Regions from separate parts of the Ruminococcus sp. RTP21358st1_G6_RTP21358_211008 genome, predicted to be linked through region 1. Evidence: riboswitches for the same ligand, from Rfam matches in the RefSeq annotation. Region 1 holds a riboswitch; each other region holds the start of a gene.

What was found. Region 1 has a riboswitch for cyclic di-GMP ahead of AB5Z12_RS19330 (transporter substrate-binding domain-containing protein). Riboswitches for the same ligand answer to the same signal wherever they lie in the genome.
Region 2: linked by a shared signal. The riboswitch ahead of AB5Z12_RS00950 (ABC transporter substrate-binding protein) and the one ahead of AB5Z12_RS19330 (transporter substrate-binding domain-containing protein) in region 1 are both predicted to bind cyclic di-GMP.
Region 3: linked by a shared signal. The riboswitch ahead of AB5Z12_RS00925 (transporter substrate-binding domain-containing protein) and the one ahead of AB5Z12_RS19330 (transporter substrate-binding domain-containing protein) in region 1 are both predicted to bind cyclic di-GMP.
Region 4: linked by a shared signal. The riboswitch ahead of AB5Z12_RS02520 (hypothetical protein) and the one ahead of AB5Z12_RS19330 (transporter substrate-binding domain-containing protein) in region 1 are both predicted to bind cyclic di-GMP.

The regions. Positions count from the first base shown of each region.
Region 1 is NZ_JBDGDM010000072.1:491-8,283, reverse strand. It holds gene AB5Z12_RS19365 (flavodoxin) at 1-471, shown strand; gene AB5Z12_RS19360 (carboxymuconolactone decarboxylase family protein) at 500-1,267, shown strand; gene AB5Z12_RS19355 (aldo/keto reductase) at 1,278-2,282, shown strand; gene AB5Z12_RS19350 (ATP-binding protein) at 2,806-4,059, shown strand; gene AB5Z12_RS19345 (helix-turn-helix domain-containing protein) at 4,585-4,761, shown strand; gene AB5Z12_RS19340 (hypothetical protein) at 5,053-5,136, shown strand; gene AB5Z12_RS19335 (hypothetical protein) at 5,279-5,458, shown strand; cyclic di-GMP riboswitch class I at 5,730-5,805, shown strand; gene AB5Z12_RS19330 (transporter substrate-binding domain-containing protein) at 5,980-7,793, shown strand, end outside.
Region 2 is NZ_JBDGDM010000002.1:32,548-40,340, forward strand. It holds gene AB5Z12_RS00940 (hypothetical protein) at 1-195, opposite strand, end outside; gene AB5Z12_RS00945 (ATP-binding protein) at 179-2,377, opposite strand; gene AB5Z12_RS00950 (ABC transporter substrate-binding protein) at 2,361-3,176, opposite strand; cyclic di-GMP riboswitch class I at 3,303-3,378, opposite strand; gene AB5Z12_RS00955 (DNA mismatch repair protein MutS) at 3,572-5,179, opposite strand; gene AB5Z12_RS00960 (hypothetical protein) at 5,303-5,749, opposite strand; partial or broken gene AB5Z12_RS00965 (recombinase TnpX) at 6,221-6,410, opposite strand; gene AB5Z12_RS00970 (alpha-L-fucosidase) at 6,554-7,793, opposite strand, start outside.
Region 3 is NZ_JBDGDM010000002.1:23,265-31,057, reverse strand. It holds gene AB5Z12_RS00935 (hypothetical protein) at 1-160, shown strand, start outside; gene AB5Z12_RS00930 (response regulator) at 166-3,117, shown strand; cyclic di-GMP riboswitch class I at 3,269-3,344, shown strand; gene AB5Z12_RS00925 (transporter substrate-binding domain-containing protein) at 3,545-4,915, shown strand; gene AB5Z12_RS00920 (hybrid sensor histidine kinase/response regulator) at 4,970-6,412, shown strand; gene AB5Z12_RS00915 (hypothetical protein) at 6,571-6,744, opposite strand; gene AB5Z12_RS00910 (DUF3786 domain-containing protein) at 6,731-7,369, opposite strand; partial or broken gene AB5Z12_RS00905 (DUF6444 domain-containing protein) at 7,652-7,793, shown strand, end outside.
Region 4 is NZ_JBDGDM010000004.1:38,904-46,696, forward strand. It holds gene prmC (peptide chain release factor N(5)-glutamine methyltransferase) at 24-893, opposite strand; gene AB5Z12_RS02505 (DUF1385 domain-containing protein) at 890-1,960, opposite strand; gene rpmE (50S ribosomal protein L31) at 2,030-2,233, opposite strand; gene rho (transcription termination factor Rho) at 2,402-4,069, opposite strand; gene AB5Z12_RS02520 (hypothetical protein) at 4,715-5,731, opposite strand; cyclic di-GMP riboswitch class I at 5,902-5,985, opposite strand; gene AB5Z12_RS02525 (LacI family DNA-binding transcriptional regulator) at 6,174-7,205, opposite strand; gene AB5Z12_RS02530 (MBL fold metallo-hydrolase) at 7,304-7,793, opposite strand, start outside.

The DNA of each region.
Region 1 (7,793 bases):
ATGAGTAAAAATTTAGTCGCATTTTTCAGTGCAAGCGGGACAACAAAAAAAGTAGCAGAAATGATTGCAGAGGAAGCAAAAGCGGATTTATTTGAGATTGAGCCAAAAGTTCCATATACAAAGGCTGATCTTGACTGGATGAATAAAAAATCCCGCAGCAGTGTGGAAATGAGTGATAAGAAATACAGACCGGAGATTATGAAGAAAAAGGTGGATATGAGTTCTTATGACGAGATCCTTCTGGGATTCCCAATCTGGTGGTATGTAGCTCCGACAATTGTCAATACATTTTTGGAAGCCTATGATTTCAGTGGCAAAAAGATTGTGCTCTTTGCAACATCCGGTGGAAGTGGATTCGGTAATACTGTAAAGGAATTACAGCCATCTGCACCGGATGCGGTTATCACAGAAGGCAGCCTGTTAAACCGTGGAACAAAACAGGAAATCAGTGAGTGGGTAAAATCTTTATAAATAACAGTGCTATGGAGGTATACAGAAAATGGGAAAAATAGTACAGACAGCAGGAAGAAATACACTTGGTGAATTCGCACCGGAATTTGCACATTTTAACGATGATGTACTTTTCGGCGAAAACTGGAATAACCAGGACATCGACGTAAAAACAAGAAGTATCATCACAGTGGTTGCTCTGATGGCTTCCGGAATTACAGATTCTTCTTTAAAATATCATCTTCAAAATGCAAAAAATCATGGTGTAACACAAAAAGAGATTGCCGCAGTAATCACACATGTCGCATTTTATGCAGGATGGCCAAAAGCATGGGCTGTTTTCAATCTTGCAAAGGAAGTGTGGGAGGCAGGTGAAGGAGATTTACCATACGAAGAGGAAGCAATGCGGGTGCATGCAAAAGAGATGGTATTTCCAATTGGTGCACCAAATGATGGCTTTGCACAGTATTTTTCTGGAAGAAGTTTTCTTGCACCGATTTCCACTTCTCAGGTTGGCATTTTCAACGTGACATTTGAACCCGGATGCAGGAATAATTGGCATATTCATCATGCAAAAAGCGGTGGCGGGCAGATCTTAGTATGTGTAGCCGGCCGAGGGTTTTATCAGGAAGAAGGCAGGGATGCGGTAGAAATGAAACCGGGTGACTGTATTAACATTCCGGTAGATGTAAAGCACTGGCATGGGGCCGCTCCGGATGAATGGTTTTCCCATCTGGCAATTGAGGTGCCGGGAGTGGATTGTTCCAATGAGTGGTGTGAGGCGGTATCGGAGAAAGAGTACGCTGGATTAAGATAAGGAGAGCACTATGGAATACGGTAAACTCGGAAATACAGATATAGAAGTGTCAAAATTATGTGTGGGCTGCATGAGTTTTGGGAAAGCTGGAACCATGCATGACTGGACGTTGGATGAAGCTGAAAGTGAGAATGTTATCAAGCATGCACTTGATTTGGGATATAACTTTTTTGATACAGCAAATGGATATTCAGCAGGAACAAGTGAGGAATATTTAGGTAAAGCATTGAAGAAAAATGTAGCGAGAAATCAGGTTGTGATTGCATCCAAGGTATATTTTAATGAAGGTCGTTTATCAAGACAGGCAATCATGAGGGAAATAGATGGAACTCTGTCACGTCTTGGAACCGACTATCTTGATTTATATATCATCCATAGATTTGACTATGATACACCAATTGAAGAAACTATGGAGGCACTGCACGATCTGGTAAAAGCAGGAAAGGTCAGGGCACTTGGTGCATCTGCCATGTATGGATATCAGTTTTATAATATGCAGTTAGCCGCAAGAGACAATGGATGGACACCATTTTCTGCGATGGAGAATCATTATAATTTGCTTTACAGAGAGGATGAGAGAGAATTGCTACCAATTTGTAAGCAAATGAAAGTTTCGTTAATGCCGTATAGCCCTCTTGCAGCCGGACATCTGGCAAGACCACAGTGGAAATCAGAGTCTCTTCGTGGAACCACGGATAGGGTTGCCATGGGAAAATATGATAAGACTGAAGCGGAAGACATACAGATAGTTAAACGTGTAGCGGAGCTTGCCGAAAAGTATAACTGCAAAATGTCCCAGATAGCCATTGCATGGCAGTGGGCAAAGGGAATTCTATCGCCTATTATTGGGGCAACCAAAACGCAGTATCTGGATGATTCAGCTGGAGCATTTGACATTAAATTAACTGCCGAAGACCTTGCATATCTTGAAGAGCCATATGTTCCACATGAGATAGTTGGTGCAATTGATAAAAATCCGGCGCAAGGTGTTATTTTGCTTGATGAAAAGAAATAAAGTTTCAGTAATCATAGAGTGTATGAATCGGAGAGGTTGTAGACGAGCATACACATGGAATGGATTTGTGGAAATGCTCAAGTATTACCCGTTAGCAAAACCTAAAACGTACTATTTATTGTTTATATTGAAGCGAATGTTACTATGAGGAGCCGTATGCGGGAAAGCCGCACGTACGGATCTGTGAGGGGCTAAGATTGAGAGGTCTTAGTCTACTCGACTGTTGAACTGAATCCGAAAAGTATTAGGGCGCAGAGGAGATAGAATCCTTTGCGTAAAAGACTAACGAACATATTTAATGAAACATCGGAACCATCTTCTTTTTGTTGTTTACCTATAATAACGATTGGAGTAGTCGATTATAGACACTGCAATCAAAAAAATCTGAAAATATATTTATTAACATTACATAAAAGTGTGTAGATGCACATAAAATGGGAATGCATATTGAAATTCAGGTCGTTCTGTGATAGAATCTCATTACTAAAAAGTGTGTAGATGCACGGAAATGGGGAGTGTAACGATGGAGATTAAAAGAGACGCTTACCTACAGCAGCTGATCGAGCGAAAAGATAATGGAATGATAAAGGTGATTACCGGCATTCGTAGATGTGGCAAATCCTTTTTGCTATTTACCATCTTTAAGAGATACTTACTGGAGAACGGCGTTGATGTTGATCATATTATTGAAATTGCATTGGATGGTATTGAGAACGAGGAATTAAGAGATCCCAAGGTATGCTTCAAGTACATCAAGGATGCCATGAAAGACGACGGGAAGTATTATCTCCTTTTGGATGAAGTGCAGTTCATGCCACGATTTGAGGAAGTGCTGAACAGCCTGCTACGCATGAGCAATATTGATGTGTATGTCACCGGAAGTAATTCCAAGTTCCTGTCCAGCGACATTGTGACCGAATTCCGTGGCAGAGGTGATGAGATTAGAATCTACCCTCTCTCCTTTGCAGAGTTTTATTCTGTTTATGACGGCGATTATGATGATGCCTGGGATGACTACATGATCTACGGAGGATTGCCGCAGATCGTAAGTTTCCAGAGCGAACGACAGAAAGCGGATTATCTGAAGAACATCTTTGCAAATGTCTATCTGAAGGATGTTATTGAAAGAAATAAGATTCAGAACGTGGATGAGATTGGGATTCTGGTTGATGTGCTTGCATCTGCAATCGGCGCACCGACCAACCCTTCAAAGATTGCCAATACCTTTGCCAGTGAGCGCCAGATGACTTATGCTAATAAAACCATCTCCAAGCATATCGACCATTTGACAGATGCCTTTTTGATTTCCAAGGCAAGCCGATACGATATTAAGGGCAGAAAGTATATCGGTGCAAATCTGAAATACTACTTTACTGATCTGGGACTGAGAAATGCACGTCTGAATTTCAGACAGCAGGAGCCTACTCATATCATGGAGAACATTGTTTATAACGAGCTGCTGATCCGTGGCTACAATGTTGATGTGGGTGTCGTGGATATCTTCGATAAGGATAAAGAGGGAAAACGTGTTCGCAAGCAGTTGGAGGTTGACTTTGTGGTGAATCAAGGAAACCAGAGATACTATATCCAGGTTGCATATGACATGACTTCGGAAGAAAAACAGACGCAGGAGTTCAATTCTCTGCGTAATATCCCGGACTCTTTCAAGAAGATCGTCATTGTAAATGGCAGCAAAAAGCCTTGGAGAAATGATGAAGGTTTTGTCATCATGGGAATGAAGTATTTCTTGCTGAATGCGAATAGTCTGGAATTTTAAGTCGATTTGAGTTGTTGCTGTGGTGTTGTTCTATTTCAAAAAAGAGTGAAATGATATAAATAAGGCCACGGCTGATTTCATGTTGGAACAGCCGTGGCTCAGTTTATTTTTTTATCCGTACAAATGAGACTGTTCCGCAGATTATGTAGAACAGATAGAGTACGATTCCGATAGTGAGAACATACGAGAATAAAGATGAACTTAAGAACGAAATAAACAAAAGTTTGTTGAATTAAAAATGAAATAAAGTCCCAGTAATCATAGAGTGTATGGATTTAATTCCATATGCTCTTTTTCTTTACTGAAAAATCTAATGTTACGAGTTTCTTACGAGTGGTATTTAAAAAACTCGCAAGAAGACTCAGTTCAATGATTCTATTGAGATATTTTGCTCTCGTGATTGTTTTTATATAGTCACCCACTTTCAAAAAGATTGCTTTTGACCACTGTAAAACATGCGCTGAGCGTTTCGTTATATGAAGGGATAATTTTTCTTTCATATTTCAAAGAAAAGAGGATAAAGAAATGTCAGAAAAAAGATGTTATACAGTTCAAGAGTTACAGGAAATCTTAGGAGTTAGCAGACCTACTATTTATAACCTTTTGAAGAAAAAGGAATTCCGGTGGATCCAGTTGGATGGCGGAAAGTATCGCATATCCAAGAAGAGTTTCGATGACTGGCTCGATAACTTGGAACAGTAAAAAACAGGATGTTGATCAGGCAGATTTTGTCTGCATCGACATCCTAAATTTTTTTCTGGATTTGAGATATGATATAAGAAAAAAACACTAACACTAAAAAGACAGGAAGTGAAAAATAAATGGCAACAGCAATTATGAAAGGGGAAGATAATTAGGATAAAGGCAGACCGGTGGAGAGCGAAATCTCTACCGGTTTTATTTATGAGATCAAATCAGAGCATGTGAGAAAAAAGAGGTAAAATCATAACAGGAATTATCTCTCAAGCCAGTAGTATTGACTGTTGGGTATATGTGCAGGACAGGAAGAAGAGGCTGCAGGCTGCGGGATATGATTATAGGGCAGTGCAGAGAAAAGTGAATGAGTTGATGAGATAGTAGGAAGCCTATTGTTGTCTGTGGAGAAATCTGCGGATGATGGCAGGCTTATTTTTTGTTTGAGTATTCAAACTTTTATGTGACAAACGTAACTGTCTGTGATATTATAAAAACGATATAAGCGAAAATGAGGTATAGTTACTTGCAGATAGAGAAGTATATTGCGGATAAAATAACATCTTTGTGTGAAAAGCGTGATATCAGTAAATATAGATTATCGCAGCTATCGGGAATTTTCCAGTCATCACTGGGAAGAATCATGGCGCAGGAAAACCTGCCGTCGCTGATCACACTTGAAAAATATGTACAGCTTTGGGCGTGACATTATCACAGTTTTTTCAGGAAGGTAATTCAGAGAATCTGACAGAAAAACAGAAAGAAGTTTTAAGGATATGGAACAATCTGAGTACAAATGAGCAGGAAACAGTGATGTCAATGCTGCGTGGTCTTCGGAAGTAGAAGAACAGTTTGAGTATATGTATCGGCTGTTCTTTTTTTATTTTTTGTCGTTAAAACGGTAATGTTTTCTTGTGTATACTAGAGCATTAAAGTATAATGAAATCAGTTTTTTTGCATAAGTATTAAAGCTATAATAAGAAAATCGGCAAACCAGATGAAAGTCTGGGACGCAAAGCTACAGGGCCTGTAAAATGGCAGCCAGTTGCATGAAATGAGGTGCACTGTCTGTTTGGCAGTGCTTTTTTATGGTAGAGCACTTGAATAAGTAATACAGAAGCTGTTTGGAAAAATATTGTGAAAAATAGCGGGGAGGTTATTGATAATTAATGAATGTAAAATTAAAATCTGGAAGCAAGCAACTGTAGCCTAGAGGAGGGGAGAAAGATGAAGAAGTGCAAATTAGTACAGAATATAATGAATTTCAAATTTTGTTACATTATATTTTGCACAATTATATGTTTTATTGTTTTATCCGTTCCTACATTTGCCAAAGAAAACTCTGACAATGTTATCCGGGTAGGATCTTTTGAGGAAACTTATAATGTAGTCAATGAAAAGGGAGAAAGAAGCGGCTATGGTTATGAGTATCTTCAAGATATTGCAGGTTATGCAGGATGGACATATAAATACATAACAAGTGATTGGAAAAACTGCTTTACACAGTTGGAAAATGGAGAGATTGATATTCTTGGTGACATTTCCTATACAGACGAACGTGCTGAAAATATGCTTTTTTCCGATATGCCTATGGGGGAAGAGAAATATTACATCTATACGGATGCATCCAATAGGGATCTTACAGCAGGAAATTTGGATTCTTTTGAGGGAAAAAATATTGGTGTGTCTAAAGATAATATAGTGGAGGATGTGCTTAATGAATGGGAATCAAAATATGGTCTGCATACGCAGCATGTCAATGTTTCTAATACCACAGAAATTATGGACAAACTATCGAAACATGAAATTGACTGCTTCGTTTCGGTAGAAGAATCCCGTTGGGAAGAATCGGATATTTCACCGCTTACAAGTATTGGAGAGACAGAAATCTATTTTGCCATAAATCCCAAACGTCCGGATATCAAAGAAGCACTGGATAGTGCTATGCGCAGAATCAAGGATGACAATCCATTTTACACTGATGATCTCTACAGGCGTTATCTTTCTGCACAGAGCAGCTCGTTTCTTTCAAAAGAAGAAAGTGAGTGGATCGGGCAGCATGGTGCAATCCGGATAGGGTATCTGAATCAGGATGGAGGTATCAGCAGTGTAGATCCATCAACAGGTAAACTGACAGGTGTTATTACAGATTATGTGGATCTTGCAGAAAATTGTCTGCAAGGTCAGACTCTGGAATTTGAATTAAATGGATATGAGACAAGAAGTGAACTGCTTCAGGCATTGCAGGATGGAAAAATAGACCTGATTTTTCATGCAAACCAGAATCCATACTTTGCAGAAACAAATGGATTTGCTTTGTCGGATACGCTATTGACTCTCAATATGGCAGCAATTACGGCAAAGGATTCTTTTGATGAAAATAAAGAGAATACAGTTGCCGTTGAAAAAGATGATTTTGCATTGAAAGCATATCTTTCATACAATTATCCGCAATGGAAGGTTGTGGAATATGAGACATCAGATGCAGCAGTAAAAGCAATGCAGAAAGGGGAGACGGATTGTATTGTAAGCAATTCAGGTACTGTTTCAGACTATTTGAAAAATGATAAGCTTCATAGTGTTTTCCTGACAAAAGAAGCTGATGTTCCATTTGCTATTCAGCAGGGAGAACCGGTTCTTTTGTCCATTCTGAATAAAACACTGACATCTATGCCTACAACTCAATTTTCAGGTGCAGTAGTTTCGTATAATGCTTCCTCACGAAAAGTTACAGCGAAGGATTTTATTCAGGACAATTTACTGACAGTTTCACTTATCGCTGGAATTTCTTTTTTCGTTGTTCTGTGTATAATTCTTGATTCTTTGAAAAAATCAAAACGTGCGGAAGAAAAATCCAAGAAGTCTGCTGAGCAGGCATTGAAGCTGAATCAGGAGCTTGAAGAAAAACAGCAGGAATTACAAAATGCACTTGTAGAAGCACAGAGTGCCAATAAGGCTAAGACTTCCTTTTTAAATAACATGTCTCATGACATCAGGACACCGATCAATGGCATTATGGGCATGCTTACAATTCTTGAAAA
Region 2 (7,793 bases), on a different contig from region 1:
AAATTCAACATTGATATCCGGAAGCTGTTCCTGGATGTATGGTGCATATTTATCATACAGGCTGGTGCTCCATAAATACACTGTGATGGTTTCTGCATCTTCTTTTTCTGCAATTTTTCTGCCGCAGCCTGACAAAAGTGATGTGCCTGTCGTCATCACCAGAAGTACAGCAAGTAACTTATTCCGTTTTTTCATTATGACTCCCCCAGAAATTGTGTTTCATCAGTTTATGAATTACCTTTATCAATAACTTTCCATCAACAGGCTTTGCTATATGTTCATCCATTCCTGCTTCTTTTGCCCTCAGTCTGTCCTCCGTGAATGCATTTGCTGTCATTGCAATAATCGGTATTGTCTTTGCGTCCTCTCTGTCCAGAGACCTGATCATCTTTGTAGCTTCATAACCATTCATGACCGGCATCATAATGTCCATAAGAATGACATCAAATTCACCAGGTTTACTTTTTCTGAATAGCTCAACAGCTTCCTGTCCATTCCATGCTTTCGTCACCACAGTGCCTTCATTCTGGAGCATAAATTCTGCAATTTCCATGTTTAGCTCATTATCTTCTGCCAGAAGAATATGTAGCCCCTTTATAGATTTTTCTGATACATCCTTCTGTTTTTCACGTTTATCCGCATTCATATCTATTTTGAACGGAACCCGGATCACAAAGGTGGTGCCTGCGCCCTCTTCACTTTCAAAGGTAATGGTTCCACCCATTTTCTCGACCAGATTCTTTGCAATCGGCATTCCAAGTCCTGTTCCGGCAAATTTTGTGCGGCTTCCTGTGTGTTCCTGTGCAAATGGTTCAAATACACATTTCTGGAACTCCTCAGTCATTCCGATTCCGGTATCCCGGCAGACAAATTCCATTGTGGTCATTCCCGGCTGTTCGGATGGGATTTCCATGCAGCTGATATAGATATGTCCGTTTTCTCTGTTATATTTCACCGCATTGGACAGGATATTCATCATCACACGTTTCACATACCCCGGACTTCCAATAAAATCCCGGTGTGTGATTTCTTTTTTCTCCCACTCGATCCGGATATTCTGTTCTGCAGCCATCTGCTTGATCACAGCAAATACTTCCCTTGAAATACTGCTCAGATTAAATGGAATCTCTTCCAGAACGATTTCGCCTGACTCAAGCTTACTCATGTCCAGGATTTCATTTACCAGTTCCAGCAACAGATTGGACGCCTTTTTCACCTTTGTCCTGTATTCCGTCTGTTTCTCCAAATCACCTGCATAATGTTCTGCCATATTGACCATGCCGCAGATTCCATTGATCGGAGTCCGAATATCATGGCTCATCCGCTGGAGAAATTCTGTTTTTGCCTCATTGGCGGCTTCTGCCTTTTTTGCTGCTATCAGAAGTTCTGCTTTATATTTTTCATCTTTTTCCTGTTCCTGTTTCCGGTGCGCCAGATTGGTTCTGTATGTCCAGAACCAGAATATACTGAACATCAGAAAATAAAGAAAAATAACACTTATCACACTTAATGGAAGATTATGGAACACTTCTGTATCCGGAAGATATGCATAAATATAGTAATCCCTCTGCTTCAGCATGATTCCGTAGCATCCTGTTCCTTCATTCTTCAAATGATAAATGTGCTGACTGTCTGTATGCCTCTTCATTGCCTGAACAACTTCGTTGTCAGCCGTATTCTGCCCCAACAGGCTCTGATCATTGCTGGCAACAACAATCCCCTCGTCTGCAACAATAATCGTTCCATCTTTCTGGATACTATAACCATTTAAAAGCCCTTGTATCGTCAGTGTATAGTTTCTGGCAAATTCAGGAGGTGTGTAATAGTAGATTGCCACAATACCCGGTGCATCTTTTCTGGCACAAGCTGCAATATCAATATAGGATCCGTCTTCCCTGGCAAACCGTTCTGAATAAGATCTTTCTTCATATCCGGTAAAATCCATGATAATGTCTTTTTGCAGATACTCCGTAATCTCATCGGTCAGAGACTCATCCGTACTGTATTCGCAGTCCGTCTTTCCCTCTGTATCCAGTACAATGATACCATCCACCCAGAGAGTCTGCAGGTTTTCTTTCAGGAACTCCCGGCTTAGCTGCCCGCCGTTTTCTGTCTCCATTTTAATATTTGTACTCATCTGTCTGGCACTTTCAATGGCACGGAGGAGGCTTTTGGATTCCGAAGATTCATTATAATGGGTGTAGGTGGAACACTGCACTTTGACATAATTTACAATCTCTACCATTCTTTTCTCGGCTTCCGTTTTTTCTGCATGGAAAAAATAAAACAGTGAACCTACAGCCACACAGATTCCAAACAGACCTCCAATCAGCTGGATCCGTTTTTCTTTTGTCTTCCTCTTAATATCCAAGATCATCCACCTCCAGATATTTCTGGGGATCATCCAGATATTTTCCAATAATTTTCAGGGATGTGCCATCCTGACGCATTTCTTCCAGCGTCTGGCTCATCTGCTCACAGATTCCTCTGTCATCATCTTTTGCAAAAGCGACACCTATTCCAGTGATCATCAGAGGCTCTTCCAGGATACGAAAGCTTGCGTCATAATCCTTCATATACTGGACAACAGATTCCTCATGTGCGGCGACTGCATCTACATATCCTTTTCCCAGAAATGTATAAATCAACTCCCGGTGTCCGAGACTGATCAGATTTGCCAGTTTTGGGATTCTATCATCTGTCCGGTCCAGAAAAATGCCTTCCGGTTTGGTTGTGGACTGGACAGCCAGGTTCTTTCCCTCCAGGTCACTCAGTTTATAAATATCACTATTCTCATTTACAGCGACCACCTGACGGCTTGCTATATATGGTCCCGCCCAGCGGTAACCATCAAGACGCCCTTCCATGGAAAAACAACCCATGATACAGTCAATCTCTCCGCTCTCCACCAGTTCTTTTTTCTTCTCCCAGTTGATCTGGGCAACCTCCACCTGATATCCCATTCTTTTGAAAGCTTCTGTAGCCAGTTCTACATCTATGCCCGTCGGTACGCCATCCTCGTTCAGATAATTGTATGGCGGATAGCTGTCACTGCCGAGGGTAATAACGGGCTTTTCTGTTTCTTCTTTCGTGTTATCTGTGTTTTTACACCCTGCCAGGGTGACTGCTAAAATTCCCGCAAGCAGAATGCCTGCAATCACTTTTTTTCCTTTCATTTTCTGTCTATCCTAACTATCCTTCTCGTATTTTTCATATCTGATTCCCTGCCATAAAATTATTATTGTTACGTCTATGAAATAACACCGTAAAAAAACACTGTCTCACAGACAGTGCACCTCAGTTCATGCAACTGGCTGCCATTTTACAGGCCCTGTAGCTTTGCGTCACAGACTTTCGTCTGTTTTGCCGATTTTCTTATTATAGCTTTTAAAATTATGCAAAAACCTATTTTATTATACTCCATTGCTCTACTTTACACAAGAAAAACCTCACCGCTTTAACACTTAAAAATTTAAAAAAAGAACAGCCGATACATATACTCGAACTGTTCTCCTTCTTCCGAAGTCCACGCAGCATTGACATTACTGTTTCCAGACATGATCTGCTGCATTTATAAGGCATCCCAGATTCCTTTATTTTCAAAATTAAATGCCGCATTTCGTGCATCCTCTACAATTTCCTTGTCATAACCTAACATATCCAAAAGCTGAATCGCATTTCGGGATGTGGCTCTTCCCTTTTTCAGGATATAGGAAAATACCACCTCTTTTTCCTGTACGTCTTCCTCAAAATGATAGTTTTCATACTGGGAATCCAAAATGTACGACAGTTCTATGTCATGAGTAGCTGCAAAAGGCAGCACCCATTTTTGCCGAAGTGCATTTAAAATTCTGGATGAAGCAGCAATCCTCTCAACCGTATTTGTACCTCGAAGCACTTCATCAATAATACATAAAAGTGGCTCCCTTTTCTTACTTTCTTCCAATATTCGTTTCAGCGACTTGATTTCTACAATAAAATAGCTCTCTCCACTCTCTATATCATCCCGCAATGCCATAGATGTCATAACTTTCAAAAACGGTGCCTGGTAGGATGAACAAGTACAGGTAACAAGCGTCTGGGCAAGAATACTGTTCATTGCAACATTTTTTAGGAATGTAGATTTTCCGGATGCGTTAGAACCGGTTACCAAAGTTCCTCCGGCTACTTGAAAGCTATTGGCAACTGCCTCCTGAAGCAGTGGGTGATACAGATCTTCTACAGCCATTTCAATCTGCGTGACACCACTTTCCCAGCTTTTAAACTCAGGTTTGCACCAAAGCGTAAGAAGTTCCCGAAAAGATGCAATGGAAATACACGCATCCAGTTCTCCAATATTATCAATAAGCTTCAAAATAGAGTCCGTTTTGTCCTGAATTTTTTTCAAAAGACCGTTATAAACCAGAATGTCTATATGAGTCAGCATTCTGATATAGTCCATAAGAATCTGTGCCGGATCTCCTCCATCTGTATTTTTACTGGTCAAAAAAATTGCTTTCCGGTTAAGACCCTTAAACACCGCTCTGGCTTCTGCAATAGCAGACATCTGCTTTCTTGTTTCTGACCATTGCACATTCTTTATTTTTTCTGCAACAGATAACATTCGAAGCAAGTGTGCATAACAATCCAGGTAAGCTTCAATTAATTTTCGGTCATTGCCTGCATAATAAATTGTAATATTTGTTATCATTAAGACTATGAAGCAAAAAAAGCCAACTACTGGCTTCACAGGTAAAAGCACTGCAACATTCAACACCAGCAGTATCAACATAAACCAATGGATTCCTGTTTTTACCTCAGAAGAACTTTTAAGAGCCAATACCGTATCCGACAAAGAACCTAATCTCGTTTTTCCAATCTGCGACAGGAGCAGCTGCATATGCTCCCGTTCTTTTTCATGTTGGGAAAAAAAATCTATCAACTCATCTCTTTTGTCTATTTCAGCCTGAGAAAATACAGGTCTTCGCATCATATCATAAAGCACATCTTCCCCAGGAGAAGAAATCGTCTGATTTACCATCTTATAAAGGCGATCCATATCCAGATCATTCCAGGTAATATCATCTATTGCGAAACCTTCTTTTTCTCTTCGTCTAAAATAATGGGAAATCTGCTCAATGTCACCAGGCTCATATTGTCTGGTATACGGCTTCCCCCAGTTTCTTCGAATTTTAGTCAAGATACGCTTTTTATTTTTATAATTTTCATATATAATCCATAAAACAAATAGCAAAAGGCATACTGCTATTGTCAAGATTACTGATACATATGGATTCATTCCGCTTTCACCTCTTTTATGTAATCAATTCAATAGAATTGTATTTTTTAGTTCTCTTGCCGCAGCTCCCATAGGATGCTGGCTGTCATACACCAGGCAGATCTGGCGCTCCGGAATTTCATCTTTTAATGGAATCTGTACGATCTCTTTTTTCAAAAGGGAAGGTGCGGCCATTGGCTGGGGCAAAAAGGCAAACTTATCTTTTTTCTCTGTATAACAAATTTTTATCCATTCATCATCTGCATCTATAATCTTGCAGGATAATTCAGTTTTTTCCGCAAAACTAAAAATGAACTCTGATCTGATAATACATTGTTTTCCTACAAGATCATTAATCAGCTTTGACATATATGCCACTCCTCTCTGCTTTTTCTCCAATCGTTTTACTTTCGTTTCCAAACGCTTTACTTTTCCCGGATACGCTGAATAACAAAGTAGCAGCAACAATGCTACAATCCCAAACCATTCCATCTCTTTCTCCTTACAGCATTTTCATATTCTACAAGTCGTAAAACTTTATAATTGCTCTTCAGCTTCCATCCACATCAATACTTTTTACAATGCGGACAATGCCATGCACGTTGTTCTGCTGGATATGGCAAAATAATAACAATCTTTCTGAAAAAAATCCTTTTATACCTGTTTTCTTTATTCCGTATCAGCCGTAAATTCATATGAGTGTAATCCACCTTGTGCAGGTCCTTCTACCTTGAAATCATATCACACTCTCCGTCATATTTCCATTTCAATTTACTTTCAAATCACTCCTGTCATATTTCCTGTCGGCTTGCTTCTGTAACCAGCATCCGGTTGATTTTCTCCTGCATTGCTGCAATCATCTCTGACATTTCCATGATTCAATATCCCCCAAAAGCAGGTTAGCCTCTTCTCTTTGAATCTTTGCTACATTCTGTGCAAGTTTTTACCAGATAGACGGCTTTACCTCTCCTTAAAATGCTTTCTGGTTTTGAAGTTTACTGTATGACCAAGATACTCTCTTTTCTTCAGAATCCCTGCTACTGTGGAAGATTCTCTGTACAACTGCTGCCGCTTCTTCATCACTGACCCATATATTCGAATCATCCTTATCTTTAAGATAACCATACGGTATTGTACTTGCCACATGCTTCCCTCTTAAGGTAGAAACTACCACCCCTCCCCTGTATATCGCTTAAGAGGAAAATACCCTTTAGGATGATTTCTACTCCTAAAGGGTATTTTTATAAATAATTATTTATTTAATTTATGAAATAATATAAAACAATACTTAACCGCTCAGGTATTTTCCGGATAAATCCCAATAAACGTTAGAAGCGGAAGTACACGGAAATCATGTAAAACAATTTTCATTTCCCTGGCTTTTTTCCCCTTAACAGGAATGATCTTCTGATAGCCAATTACCGTTCCTGTGTAAATACTGTTCCATATTTCCCCTTCTTTAACAAATACCTCATATTTTTCTACTCTCTGGCTATAGCAGACAGCCTCTTTTAATACCAGATACCCCAAATTGTATGAGTCGTCCAGGCAAATCGTTATCTCTACTGGCAGCTCACTGCTTTCAGGCTGATACCATGCTTCCAAAGTATCCTCTGTCAAATTAGAAGCCGGATGCGCCGGATCTTCATTTTCCGAAAAAACATGTGCTGTACTCATTAAATTATGAGCAAAAGATTTCTTTTTCCAGTTTCCAAATTCTTCCAGACGTTTAACATCATTTTTATGAAGAAGTCCGTTTGGCATAGGTGGAATGTTTAACAAAAAGGTTGCATTTCCTCCAACAGCCCCAATATAGATATGAACCAGCTCTTCCAGACTTTTCACCTGATCATCTTCTTCTGGATGATAAAACCATCCAGGTCTTATAGAAGTATTTACTTCTGCCGGATACCAGATCAGATCCGTTTCACCTTCAAGCGCTTTTCTGCTTCCAAGATCTTCCATATCACTGGTAATCCGGCGCATTCTGAATTCCTCATCATCGGTCTGCTGGCTTCTTTCCTGTACACTCTCTGCAAGTGCTGTACGCGCAGGAACAACACTCCACTCAGATTTTCTTACATCGCCAGCTTCATTTCCACACCATCGGATATCTGGCCCGCAGACACAGATACATGCGTCTGGCTGATATTTTCGAACACATTCGTAATAGCGATTCCAGTCGTAGACCTGTTTTTTCCCATTAGGTCCTTCCCCACATGCACCATCCAGCCAGACACTGAAGATTTCCCCGTATCTGGTAAGAAGCTCTGTAAGCTGGGACAGGTAGTAATCGTCATACTCTTTTCCCATTCCATAGCAGGGCTGGTTTCGATCCCATGGAGAAAGATAAATTCCAAATTTCAGTCCATGGCGGCGGCATGCTTCGGACACTTCCCGGACCACATCTCCCCTGCCATTTTTCCACGGGCTTGCTGCAACGCTGTGACTGGTATATCTGGTAGGCCACAGGCAGAAGCCGTCATGGTGCTTACAGGTAAGAATTACGCCTTTCATGCCGGCATTTTGTGCTGCA
Region 3 (7,793 bases), on a different contig from region 1:
AACCTGCCTTGCGATACCAAAACACATGGAAGCCTATCCCACAGATGAGAATATTGCGTTTGAGGGAGAAGACACCTTTGTGAAAGATACCTGGACAGGATATATTTCAGATGGTGATGCCATTCTTGCAGAACCTGAAGACTACATGACTCTGAGGTGAGAAGAATGGATATTAAGAAGCATAACAAAGGCAGAGAAAAGACTGTTAGGAGAAAACGATTCCGGATCGCTGTCTTTACAGCTGTTTTACTGGGAATTGTTCTGATGGTTTTCCGATATTTTGACTTTGTGTCGAAAACTATTTATGAGGAAAGTGTTTCCCATCTGACGGAGGTTTTTCATCAGTCTGATAATATGTTAAGGGAATTGACAGATAAGAACCTGACTTATCTCCATATTTGGGGTGAGAATCTGCAGAATACCTCAAGCGAAGATGAAATCCGTAATTATATAAAGAATGCGCAGGAAGATGCCGGATTTTTGGATTTCTTTTTTCTGTCAGCCGACGGGAACTATAAGATGGTGACAGGGGAAACCGGGTACCTTGGATTACAGGAAAATATTGAAGAGGACATCCGGCAGGGAAATGATGTGATATCAAATGCAGCAGTTCCGGGAAAATCCCAGTTGCTTGTTTTTGCCACTCCCAAGGCTCATGGAAACTATCAGGGATTTGAATATGATGCCATCGCCATTGCTTATGAAAACTCTAATATCGTAGATGTACTGGATATTTCTGCTTTCAATGGAAATGCACAGAGTTTTATTGTTCATCCGGATGGCCGTGTTGTGATCGATCATTCTTCTGAGTTATGGGGGAATGTATATAATTTCTTCGGTGTTCTGAGAGAGCATTCTGATATGTCTGAAAAAGAGGTCAATGAGCTTTCGGAGAAGTTTAAAGCAGGACATACTGGTGCGATGCTGGTAAATCTGGATGGAAGGAACTATTATCTGGTCTATGAAAAATCAGATATTCAGGACTGGGTATTTCTGGGACTTGTACAGGCAGATATTGTCAATGCCAGTATGAACAGCCTGCAGAGCAGTACAATGCTTCTTGTTGGTGCGGTCGTGTTCTGTATTGCTGCTTTTCTTATCAGTCTTATTATTCAAAAAAGCAGGACAAATCTCAGAAGAAAGGATACGGAGATCCGGTACCGGGATGAGCTGTTTCAAAAGCTTTCAATGAACGTGGATGATGTCTTTCTGATGCTGGATGCAAAAACATATCAGGCAGATTACGTCAGCCCAAATGCGGAAAATCTGCTGGGTATTACGGTAGAACAGATTCGTAGAGATATTCGTGTTCTGGGAAAATTGCATCCGGCGGAACATGAAGATCCGGAGAAAAATTATCTGGAAGAAATCAAGGTTCATGAACAGCGAGAATGGGATTTTGAATATGTTCATCAGAAAACAGGGGAAAAACGCTGGTTCCATAATATTGCAATGGGTAGTGAGGTAAATGGAAAAAAGAAATACATCCTGGTTCTGTCGGACCGTACCTCGGACTGGAAAATGAACCAGGCACTTTCTGAGGCAGTCCGTGCGGCGGAGACAGCAAACAGGGCCAAGAGTACCTTCCTTTCCAACATGTCTCACGATATCCGGACACCAATGAATGCGATCATCGGCTTTACCACACTGGCTGTAAGCAATATTGATGATAAAAACAAGGTTCGGGATTATCTGGGAAAGATCCTTTCCTCCAGTAACCATCTGCTTTCCCTGATCAATGATATCCTGGATATGAGCCGGATTGAGAGCGGAAAGATCCATCTGGAAGAAACGGAGGTCAGTCTGTCGGATGTGCTTCATGATCTGAAGACGATCATCAGCGGGCAGATCCATGCGAAACAGCTGGAGCTTTATATGGATGCCATGGATGTGACAAATGAGGATGTCTATTGTGATAAGACACGACTGAATCAGGTGCTGCTGAATCTTTTGTCCAATGCGATCAAGTTTACTCCTGCTGGCGGAACCGTTTCTGTCCGGCTGAAACAGTATCCGGGTCTCCAAAGAGGCAGTGAACTGTACGAGATCCGGGTGAAGGATAACGGAATCGGTATGAGTCAGGAATTTGTACAGAAGATCTTTTCTCCTTTTGAGAGGGAGCGGACTTCCACTGTAAGCAGGACTCAGGGTACAGGACTTGGTATGGCCATCACCAAGAATATTGTGGATATGATGGGCGGCACCATTGAGGTCCGGACAGAGCAGGGGAAAGGTACCGAATTTATCGTCCGACTGCCATTCCGGACTCAGCCTGAGCACCAACGTATAGAGAAGATCATAGAGCTGGAAGGTCTTAAGGCTCTGGTTGTAGATGACGATTTTAATACCTGTGACAGCGTGACAAAAATACTTGTGAGGGTTGGAATGCGTTCGGAATGGACACTTTCCGGTAAGGAGGCTGTTCTGCGTGCACGACAGTCTATGGAGCTTGGGGATGCCTTCCATGCTTATATCATCGACTGGCGACTGCCGGATATGAATGGTATTGAGGTCACCAGACAGATCCGCAGTCTTGGTGACGATACACCGATCATTATTCTGACTGCTTATGACTGGTCAGACATCGAAGTGGAAGCCAGGGCTGCAGGAGTAACTGCATTCTGTGCGAAACCTCTGTTTATGTCCGATATCAGAGATACCCTGATGACTGCCATTGGCCAGAATCAGGCTGAGCAGGAGAAGCCTGTTCTTCCGGCGGCATGCTCAGATTTCAGAGGCAGATGTATACTGCTTGTGGAAGACAATGAGCTGAACAGTGAAATTGCGGTGGAGATCCTTAATGAATATGGCTTCCTGGTGGATACTGCAGAAAATGGGGCAGAGGCAGTAGAGAAGGTCAAGAGGTCGAAACCGGGCGGTTATGATCTGGTGCTGATGGATGTGCAGATGCCGGTAATGAACGGATATGAGGCCACGAAGCAGATCCGTGCCCTTAGGGATCCGGCACTGGCAGGAATCACCATCCTTGCCATGACGGCCAATGCTTTTGACGAGGACAGAAAGAAAGCGTTGGAATGCGGTATGAATGGATTCTTATCCAAGCCAATCGTTATAGAGGAATTGATCAGTACATTACAAAATAATCTGACAGATTAGTAATAAAAACCTGCTAAGAAGTTCGGTTAACAACTTTTTAGCAGGTTTTCAAATTATTTTTAAGCGTTAAAGCGGTGAGATTTTTCTTGTGTAAAGTGGAGCAAGGGAGTATAATAAAATCAGTTTTTTTGTATAATTTTAAATGCTCTAATATGGAAATCGGCAAAACAGATGAAAGTCTGCGACGCAAAGCTACAGGGCCTGTAAAATGGCAGCCAGTTGCATGAAATGAGATGCGCTGCCTGTTTGGCAGCGTTTTTATCACCCGGGGCATTGCAGAGATGATGGAAATTACACAGCAGCAGTACACAGCAACAGGGATGAATGCACATATTGCAAAACCGATTGATATAAAAACAATACTTGCTGTTTTTGACCTGGTGTTTGGAACATCATAAAACACAAACGGATGAAGGAAATAAAAAATATGGATAAAAGTAGAAAAAAATCAGCCGTACTATTTGCATGTATATTTGTGGTCCTGGGAATGTGGATGATGTTATCGGTACACTGCCAGGCTGCTGAAACGAATAATGATGAAAAACAGCCACAGACCATCCGTGTCGGCTCATTTGAGGATACCTTTAATTATGTCGATAAAAACGGTGTCAGACGAGGTTATGGCTACGAGCTCATGCAGGCTCTGGCAGGTTATACCGGATGGAAATTTGAGTATGTGAAATGTGACTGGTCCAACTGTTTTGATAAGCTTGAAAATGGTGAGATTGATATCATGGGCGATATTTCTTACACCGATGAACGTGCACAGAAGATGCTTTTCCCGGATGAACCCATGGGTGAGGAAAAATATATCCTTTATGCTGATTTATCGGATACGGATATTGGGACGTCTGATTTCAAGTCTATGGATGGGAAACGTGTAGGTGTGCTCATGGGGACTGAGCCTGAAATCATGCTGACAGAATGGGAAAATAAGAATGGCATACATACAAAACATGTAAATGTGAATAGTGATGATGATGTCGAAAAGAAATTAGCGAATCATGAAATCGATTGTTTTGTATCTCTGGAGGAATCCATCTGGTCTGAACAGGGAATATCATCCGTTACCACGATTGGTAAATCCGGCATATATTTTGTAATAAATAAAGAGCGCAGCGATATCAAGACAGAGTTGGACTGGGCTATGCGTCAGCTGGATCAGGATAGTCCTTTTTTCAAGGCGGATCTGTATAAAAAGTATTTTACGCTTGATTATTGTCAAAGTCTTACAGGCGGAGAAAAGTCCTGGTTGGAAGAACATGATGGGATCCGGATCGGATTTCTGAGTAATGATGCGGCAGTATTTTCCCTGGACGAAGAGACTGGAAAACTTACCGGTATGCTGGCAGAATATTTCTCTTATGCCAAAGACTGTCTGGGAAATCAGATACTGGAATTTAATATACAGGAATATGATGAATATGATGAAATGCTTCAGGCTTTACAAGAACGAGAGATTGACATGATTTTTTATGCTGGCAGGAATCCATATTTTGCAGAAAAAAACGGATATACACTTACAAACACAGCCTGGACCTACAGCCTGATGGCGGTAACAGATGAGGAAAAATTTGATGAGAATAAGGTGTATACTGTAGCTGTGCCCAGGGAAAAATATGCCTTAAAACAGCATATTGCATTCAGTTATCCCCAATGGAAGCTTATAGATTGTGATTCGCTTGACGATGCAGCAGATATGGTCATTCATGAAAAAGCAGACTGTTTCCTCATGGGCGCAAGTCAGGCACTAATATATGATAACAGTCAAAATTTCAAGAGTATTCCACTTACATAAACAATGGAGGCATGCTTTGCAGTTAGAAGTGGAGAGGGAACCCTCTTATCAATATTGAATAAAACCTTAAAGGCTATGCCGTCTGACATGCTTACAAGTGCACTTGCTATTTATGACAGTACAGCAGATAAGGTAACATTTTTGGATTTTGTAAAAGACAATATGCTTGCTTTTTTTGCTACGGCAGGATTTTTTGTACTCACTATCATTAGTATTATCCTCGTACTTTTACGGAAGGCAAGGAAAGCAGAAGCTGTCGCAAAGCTTGCTGCAAATGATACACAAAAGCTTAATGACAAGTTGGAAATCGCTCTGAAAAAAGCAGAAGAAGCTAATCTGGCAAAGACTCGTTTCCTTAACAATATGTCACATGACATCCGTACTCCTATGAATGCAATTCTGGGCTATGCACAGCTTATGGAGAATGAACTGAAAGGAAAGGATTTGCCTGAAACTTCAGAACATTTAAAAAAACTTCAGCAGTCAGGAAACCTTCTTCTGTCAATCATAAATAATGTACTTGATATGGCTCGGATTGAGAGCGGAAGGATGGAAATTGATGAGAACTATGGACGGATTGAGGATATCCGGCAGACTCTGTTTGAAATATTTGAGGATGAAGCAAAGAAAAAGAATCTTGCTCTTCATTACACAATAAATGTAGAACATGAAAATATACTGACAGATACTACCAAGGTAAAAGAAATATTTGTCAACATCCTGAGTAATGCCATAAAATATACTCCAGCCGGTGGTTCTGTTATGGTAGATATAGATGAATTACCCTGCGAGGAGCCTGGGTACATGATTGTAAGGACCAGGGTGAGCGATACCGGAATTGGTATGAGCCAGGATTATCTGTCAAAAATTTTCGAAGCATTCACTCGTGAACGAAACACCACGAAGAGCAAAATCACAGGAAGCGGACTTGGAATGTCAATCGTAAAGAAATATGTTGATCTGCTCGGTGGAACAATCGATGTGGAGAGTGAGCTTGGAAAGGGCAGCACTTTTACTGTAACACTGAAACACAGGATAGCGGATGAAAGCTATTATGTAAAAAAACATGCTGAAAATCCAGAATCCTGCAGTGAAATACTTGAGGGAAGGAATATCCTTTTGGCAGAGGACAATGATCTGAATGCAGAGATTGCAGAAGCAATACTTGAGCGTGCAGGTCTTAAAACAGAACGTGTGGAGGATGGTATCCAGTGTGTAAACAGGATAATGCAAATGCCGGTTGGAACATATGATGTGATCCTCATGGATATCCAGATGCCTAAAATGGACGGTTATAAGGCAACACAGGAAATCAGAAATTTACCAGATAAGGACAAGGCGTGTATACCAATCATTGCAATGACAGCAAATGCATTTGAGGAAGATAAGCGGGAGGCTATTGCAGCCGGAATGAATGAACATATAGCAAAGCCAGTCCAGGCTGATAAGCTGCTGTCAATATTATCAGAAGTAATAAGGCAGCAGGAAAAATATTAATTGCATGTTATACTAATGGAGTGCCACTCTGGAAAATTGCATAGGACTTTTTTCTTTAAAGAGCGCTTTAACAATTTAATCTTTGAAAGTACCACGATATAAGAATGGGGAGGATTCCCTCCCCAAAAATATTTTTTCAGAACTTACATAAGTTCCTTTCAGATGCCATGATATGACCGGTATTCCAGGTACATTTCAATCATATTTTTTCTTACTGGAAGGTCTGTTTGTTTGAGAATTTCGCTGATTCCAGTAGCAGAATATCCATTTTTCCATAATAATTCAGCCGCACACTCAATCAGGAGTTGTCTGGATTCTTCACCTTTTTTCATTTCGCATTTCCTCGTTCAGTCTGGAAAACAGATGTGTAAGTGCAAACATAAGCGTTTCATAATGCATGTAATCTAAAGTATTCCTGTCTGCAAGAATTTGAAGACTTGCCGGGAACTCATCATCAGCTTCCCAGAAACGAATGATAATCGGCAAAAAAGGAAAAAGATTTAATTTAAAAGCAACATCTCCTTTTTCCAGTTCCTTTCCGGAAAGTGCTATACAGGCATTACGCAATTCAACGGTTTTTCCGTTAAAAAAGTCAGCGGTATTCTGAAAAAATCCGCTGCTCGTTGAGAGATTTCCTGTTCGGACAGAGGAAAGGCTGTTTATGTTTATAAATTCATGTGACAGATGGCATCTATCCTTTGAATAACATAAAACATCATAAATAGTCATTGCTTCATTGTGATTGGCTTCATGAATTATTTCAAAATCATTATCTGACCACTGAACACTTCCCGTTTTTCGATTAATACGATAGGTACGGTTAATAAAAGTAATATATAACCAGTCAGAATTGTAATCTAATGAATATTTATGTATCATTGTAGCCTGATTATATTGCAGGAAAACATGTGCTGTAGAAATTTTTATTTTATCATAATTAGTCAGAGCTTTCGTCATATACCCCTCCAAGAATATTTTTGTTGTAGTTATTTTAGAATAGACTAATTGGTCTATAAAATCAATGCTTTTTGTGCCATTTTGTTATAGCAGGTCAAAGGAACAATGGCTGTAATGAGGATCAGAGGGATAATAGTAGTAACGAATAATACGCGAGAGTTCTGTAGAGGGTCTGGCGTTAGAGGATTGGATTAAGGAAGTATCTTTTTTGTCTGACTGGTTTTTTTACGGCATTTCCGTTACAATAGAAATATAAAAAATCGCGGAAAGAAGGTGGTCTGAATGCCAGTTAATATCACAGAAGAATTCGTTCGTTTTCTGATGAAGCAAAACGAAGAACAAAGTGCTCGCATTGCTGAGCTTTCTGCTGAGATTACAAGTCTGAACCAGACCATCCGAGAACTGAAAGAGCAGTTAAACAAAA
Region 4 (7,793 bases), on a different contig from region 1:
TTCTTCTCTTTACTTATATAAAACTATCGTCTGCCCAACACAACTCTGTCAAGTCCCGTCAGGTCTTTAACAATCTGTACATCAAAAAAGCCATTTTCCCGCATCAGACTCTTCACAGCTTCGCCCTGATCATATCCGATTTCAAACAGCATCCAGCCATTTTCCTTCAGGAAAGTCCTTCCCTCCGATACGATTTTTCTGTAAAAATACAGACCATCTTCATGGCCATCCAGTGCAAGTCTTGGATCGTGATCCCGCACTTCTTCCATAAGATTTTCAATCTCTGCACTTCTGATATAGGGGGGATTCGAAATAAGGATATCATACTGAGGCATATCTTTGCCAGTGTTTTGTTGAAAAAAAGCTGACGAAAACAAGTTGCTTTCCACGAAAACAGCTCTGTCTGACACTTCCAGGCTTACCGCATTCTTATCTGCCACCTGAAGAGCAAGTGGGGAAACATCCGCACCCACACCATATGCATCCCCGGTAAGTGCCAGAAGACTTAAAAGAATACACCCCGATCCGGTGCACATATCCAGAATCCTTGGTGTCTTTTTCCCTTTCATGACTTCCAGAGCCTTCTCCACCAATGTCTCCGTATCCTGCCTCGGAACCAGTACGTTTTGATTTACATAAAATTCAAATCCCATAAAATATGCCTGGTGGGTAATATGCTGCAATGGAACATGAGCTGCTCTTTTCCGGATCAGTTCCCGGTATCTGTCTGCTTTTTCCTCATCCATCCCGTCAGCTGAATGAGCGAAATAAAAGGCTCTGTTCATCCCGGTCACATACTCCAGAAGAAGCCAGGCATCCAGCCTGGCTTCCTGGATCTTATGCTGCTCCAGAACCTTGGTTCCTTCTTTTAATAGTGTTTCCAGAGAAGTCATTGTGCAGCTCCCGTTTCCGGTACATTCCCGGTACGTTCTTCACTGTCCCCGCTTTCAGATTGCGCGGAAGCAGCGGAAAGATCACCGTTTTCTTTGTTCTCATATGGAATATCCAGATTAAATTCTGTCTTTAAATATGCTCTCCAGTCAAACACAGCCTCCACAGCCTTGATGGCAACCTCTGCCATATCAGCTGTAGGTTCCTTTGTGGTAAATTTCTGCATTGCCATACCAGGTTTGCTCATCATCAAGGCAAATTTACTGTCTGTCCTGCCTGCCCACTGGATAATTTCAAATGAAATTCCAGATACTACAGGTACCATGAGCAGACGGCCGAAAAGACGGAACCAGTAAGACGGTACCAGTACAAAAATAAAATGCAGGAAAATACTTACTATCATAACCAGGAACAGAAAGCTTGTTCCGCATCGTCTGTGGAATCTGGAGCTCTCAAGCACGTTCTCCACAGTAAGCGGCTTACCATTCTCCACACAGTTGATACATTTGTGTTCAGCACCATGATACATAAAGGTTCTCTGAATATCCTTCATTCTGGAGATCAGAATCATGTATCCCATAAACAGACCCAGCTTCACAAATGCTTCCACAATGGTAACCACCACTTCCGAAGCGCCTACCTTACGGCAAAGACTGGCCAGTGCATAAGGAAGCAGCATAAAGGCTGCAACAGAAATTACAATAGAAACGGCCACAGTTACATAGAGCAAGGCTTTAAATGCCTTGTCCTCTTTTTTCTTCTTGGCTTTCAGTTCTTCTGGAGAAAGAGCAGCATTCTTCCTGGTCTCTTCCTCATCCTCCTCATCACCTGCAATTTCAGCTGAATACATAAGGCATTTCGTTCCGGTTACCAGAGAATCAATAAAGCTTACCATTCCGCGGATGATTGGTTTCCGCCAGATCCTGGCTTTCCCGAAAATGCATTTATAATCTTCCACTTTTACTTCAATTTCTTTATCAGGACGTCGTACTGCAATGGAGTATTTATCCTTATGGCGCATCATAATGCCTTCCATTACAGCTTGTCCACCGATATTGGATGGTTTCATTTTATCCTCCAGTTACAAAGAAAGGTTGAGATTTCCCAACCTCAACCTTCTCATTCAGTAATATTCAAATTATTTATTCAGACCGTATTTCTCATTGAACTTATTGATACGTCCACGAGCCTGACTAGCTTTCTGCTGTCCTGTATAGAACGGATGACATTTGGAGCAGATTTCTACGTGGATGTCCTGCTTGGTAGATCCTGTTACAAAAGTATTACCGCAGTTGCAGGTTACAGTTGCCTGATAGTAATTCGGATGGATTCCTTCTCTCATGATTTTCACCTCTCTATATTTATTCTATTTTATTTGCGTTGAATCTGACGAATTCACACTTTACACAGCCTATTGATTATAGCATGGGGTTCTGAGAAATGCAAGTTATTTATAAAAATTTCTAAAACTAATCCCAGATAATATTCTGCACGGTGTTTTTTGTGAACATTACAATTTCTGTTTTTTTACCATTTGCACAAATTCAGCATTATTTGCAGTACGTGCAAACATGTTCAGGATCTGTTCCACTGCCTCATCAGACTTCATTCCGTTAAGAGCCTTTCGCATAATATATACAGCTTCCTGCTCGTCTTTGCTCAGAAGCAGATCTTCTCGTCTGGTACCGGATTTCTGAATGTCGATGGCCGGGAAAACCCGTTTCTCCTGAAGCTTGCGGTCAAGAACAAGCTCCATATTGCCGGTTCCCTTGAATTCTTCGTAAATAACGTCGTCCATTTTGCTTCCGGTGTCAACCAGTGCAGTGGCAAGAATGGTAAGGCTTCCTCCCTCACGCATATTACGTGCTGCACCAAAGAAGCGCTTCGGCATATGAAGTGCTCCCGGATCAAGACCTCCTGACAGAGTTCTTCCGCTTGGAGGAACAACCAGGTTATAGGCTCTTGCCAGTCTGGTAATGGAATCCAAAAGGATCACAACATCCTGCTTATGTTCTACAAGGCGGCGTGCACGCTCTACAACCATCTCGGATACACGCTTATGATGCTCCGGAAGCTCATCAAATGTGGAATAAATAACTTCCACGTTCGGTCCCTGTATTGCTTCCCTGATATCGGTAACTTCCTCAGGACGTTCATCAATAAGAAGAATGATCAGATGCATATCCTTGTTATTCTTAAGAATAGATTTCGCGACATCCTTAAGCAAAGTAGTCTTACCTGCCTTAGGCGGGGAAACAATCATACCACGTTGTCCCTTTCCGATAGGGCTGATCAGATCTACGATACGCATGGCAGTAGTTCCGCCGGGACGCTCCATGATCAGACGTTCATCTGGGAAGATTGGGGTCATGTTTTCAAAATTGTATCTCTTCTGTCCCTCACTTGGATGGAAACCATTGATAGACGTTACATATAAAAGGGCACTGAATTTCTCCCCCTGTGTTTTAATACGGATATTTCCCTGAATAATATCCCCTGTCTTCAAATTAAATCTGCGGATCTGTGACGGGGAAACATAGATATCATTCTCTCCTGGAAGATAATTCTCACTTCGAATAAATCCAAAACCATCCGGCATAACCTCCAGGATTCCATTGGCCTTTTCGCCACTGTCAAGCTGGACCGTTTCAGCCGGAACATTGTAAGCATTGCTTACCCCCTCTTCTGTACGGTTCTCACTGGCTGCGCCTGTACGGGGCTGTTCCGTTTCCTCGGGTCTTAATTCGGCTGGCGGAACCACTTCTACAGGTTTCGCTACAGGAGTGCGCTTCACAAAGTTCTCCGGTCTGTTTTCTCCATTATAACTGTTCTGACGTCCTGCATTTTCATTTCTGCCATAATTATTGCTGCGGTACTCAGGATTACGCCGTATAATGGTACGGGATCTGGTTGGTGCTTCTCTTCTCTCCGGTGAAGAAACACTTCCCGTATTTTCTGTTTTTTCTGCTGCCACAGGCTCTGGTCTTGCAGGTATGGTATTCTCTTCTGCTGTTCCGGAAATAGTCTGCTCATTTTCTGCAGTCTGTTCTTTCCTGTCCTCTTCCAGCATACGTTCAATTAATTCAGGCTTTCTCATAGTAGAAATGCCCTTCAGTCCTCTGGCTTTTGCCAAGTCTTTCAGCGTAGCCAGGGATAATGATTCATACTTTTCTTTCATCAATCATCTACCTCTTCGACTAATACAATTCTAAAACACATTTCAATTTTGATTTAACGGGATACAAATGTCTGATTAGACAGAAGCTATATACTGAATTATAAAAACATCCTTCAAAAAACTTATTAAAGTTGATTCTAACACATTTCAGGCGCCGTGTCTACATCCATTCCCAATATATGTTACTGTTCACTTAGGACCAGTGACCCCAATATATCTATCCCTGCCTGCAAGAAAGTGATAACCTTTGTTTTGTATTATACACACCTAAGGTTTTTCATTGCAAGAATTTTCTGTCGACACATATCCAGACTCTTCGACATAGTTACTGTTCACTCCATGACCAGTAACACGCTTCGCGATGCACAGAAAGACGAACCTTCTTGTGACAAGCACAAGAAGTAGCGTTTGCTGCCCAAACTTAATTCTCGGGTTTTCTGTGAACTTTGTTCACAAAAAACACCTCGCGGAATGTTACCAGTGAACAGCAACTCGACATATATAAGATTAAGGTTCTCCCGGTGACAAAAAGGTAAGTACCATCTGTCACTTACCTTTTTATAAAACACTATTTTCCCGCGCCTGTGGTATCCACAGTAAAACACCCGGAGATATTTCTCCGGGTGCCGGTCATCTTTAAAATCATTAGTTCCAGAACGCTCCATAAATCTTCTGAATCTTAGCGATCTGTGCATCTGTAATCTGATTCAATGCATTCTGAACAGCTGCATAAGTCTGTGGTCTGGTGCTCTTCAGGGAAGCATTATTCAAGATGTAATCCTTAACAGATTCTGCAAAATATTCGGAAGCATTCTGTGTTACATAGGCTTTATTGAAGGCTGTAACATTTGCCTTCTCAGCTGCAAAAATGCTCTGGAAGCTTGCTGTCTTATCTACATTTCCTGCGATGAATGCGAGGAAATGACCCAGCTCATGATAAACAGAATCATCAATCTGCTTCATTGTAATAGATCTTGATCTTGCATCAAAATATCCGGAATAGTTGACGGATGGATCAACAACAAGCTTAAATCCCAGCTGCTGATATGCTGCAATTACACGATTGTCCATCTTGCCTGCAACACTTGCTACATTTTCCTCGTGTTTGCTCTGGTTCTGTGAAGAGCTTGCTGCTGCAGTTACCTGGGCAGCGGAAGTACCAGAAGAAGTGGTGCTTACAGCGGTCTCATTGTCAATTGATACCTGCTGTGTAGTTGTTGTCTGAACAGTTGTTGTGATCTTGGATGTAACAACTTTCTTTTTGGATTTCTTGGTGTATTTCGCTGTTGCTTTGGTAACAACGGTTGTCTTGGTATCTACTGTTGTATTACCGGATTTATTTGTTTTATTGGTTACTTTTGTTTTGGTTTTCAGTTTCTTGGTGTAGCTCTTCTTGGAAGCCTTTTTTAATTTAACAGTCTTCCTGGTTGTCTTGGTACTGGAGGTAGTCTTCACAGTAGTCTTCGGCTGGGAAGCCAGTGGAGTTTCATCTTCTATGATGGAAGCCTCCATGATTGGATCTGTGTAACTGGGGAATTCAGGTGTTTCTCCTGTTCCTGAGAATAATGAAACGCCGCCGATCACTGCTGCCAATGCTATAGCAGCACAACTGGAAACAACTTTTTTATTTGCGAGCCACTCTGTTAATTTCTTTCCTTTCATAAATAACACACCTTTCTTGAACTATAATGTAACTGACTTGCCGCTATCTGGAAACTATCAGTCCCATCAGTTTGTGGAAATAAAAAAACCGTTTATCAGATTAAATAAACGGTCGCCACAAATAGAAGAACCACGTCTCCTGTCATATTACATTACCTAATCAATATCAATGCGGCAACCGGCTGTCATAGTACTGAGACCTTAGACCCTTGGCTTTGCGTCCCTGTCTTTCAACAGGTTTGCCTTTTATTCATTTCTTATAATAAAGCAAACTGTCACTTTTGTCAACGGAATTCCCTTGTTAAAACTTACAAAAATCCGTCTAAAAAGTACGAAAACAAAAAAATCTGTAAAAATATCTGAGCGGATCGTAACGCATGATAATCCTTCTCAAATATTTTCACAGATTCCTTTTCGATGGCCGGATGGCAACAGCTACACCTTACAGCTTGCGCGTAGACTCCCGCTCTATAAGAGTTCCGCCCAGTATTTGCCGTTTCACTACCTTTTTCCGGTCGATCATATCAAACAGGGTACGGACGCTCTGCTGGGCAGTTTCCACTCTTGGATATTTCAATGTGGTAATGGATGGATGATAATATTCCGCAATATCCTGACCATCTGCTCCTGCCACACAATAATCCTCCGGCACTCTTTTGCCACTGTCAATAATTGCTCTGCAGGCTCCCACGGCCAGAGTATCTGAAATTGCATAAATACAGGAAAAATCTACTCCCGATTTCAAAAGCTCACAGGTACAGTTATAACCATTCTCAATCGTATAGATTCTTTTAGCTGGTTTTAAACGAATTATAAGCTTCTCATCGTACTCCAGTCCATTTTTCTCCAGTGCTCTTTTATAGCCATTGAGATGGCATCTTCCAAGACCTTCATCTCTGGAAGTAATAAAGGCGATCCTTTTATGACCGCAGCTGCACAGATAATCAATCATGTTCTGACTCTCAATCTCTGTATCTGTCGTCACAAGGGCACTTTTAGGATAAGCTCCTGTATCCTCCGGAACTGTTTTTCCAGAACTGCTGATCACATACGGAACTCCCAGCATTCTCAACCTTGACTCGTCATAATCATACATACCGCCAAGGAATATGATTCCTTTGACTTTTTTCTCTTTTTCCAGCTGAAGGGCAAGCTCAACTTCATCTTCATCATTTGCTACATTCTGCAATACCAGGCAGTATTTCCTGTCACGGACTTCCCTCTCCAATACATGCAGCATAACACCCCAAAATGGGTTGCTGATTTCTCTTACTATAACTGCGATCGTATTGGAATCAGTTCTTTTCAGATTTCTGGCACTATTATTCGGTACATAATTGTACTCTCTGATCGTATCCAGAATCTTCTGTTTCGTTTCCGGATTAATGTCCGGGTGATTGTTAATTGCCCTAGACACTGTGCTGACTCCTACGCCGCACAATTTCGCAACCTCTTTAATTGTTATCTGCTCCATAATCGCTCTCCTGCAACAATGTATTCATTATATATGTCCCGGCATATTATGGCAAATGATTTTTAATAAATTTATAATGATTTTTTTATCATTTTTTATTAACAAATATGCTTGTCATTATAAGCGATGTTTCCTTTTCCATATTTGAAAAGGAAAGCTGGTTCTGAAGACATATGGCTGAAGTCAATAGGCTCCGGTTTTGCAGTTCCTTCTACGATTTTATCAGCACATGTGATAAGATCGTGAAGAATTGCTTTTCCGATCGGACGTAAAAAATGTCCTGGGAAAATAAGCTCAAAATCTTCTTTATCTAGCTTCTTTAATCCCTCTGCATATTCCTTTACTGTTGAGGAATAGGTATCAAAAATCAGGATTGGAGTTGACACTACACTGTCTCCGGCGAACAGGAATTTATTTTTTCTATCCAGGAAAACTACACTTCCAGGAGTATGTCCCGGTGTAAATAATACTTCCAGGCTTCTGCCGCCCAGATCAAAGATCTGATGCTCGCTCAGCGGCAGCATCTGGAAATCTCCAGGCTCACGACCTTCAATTATGTACTCTGTTCCATAAAATCCCGGTTCCTTC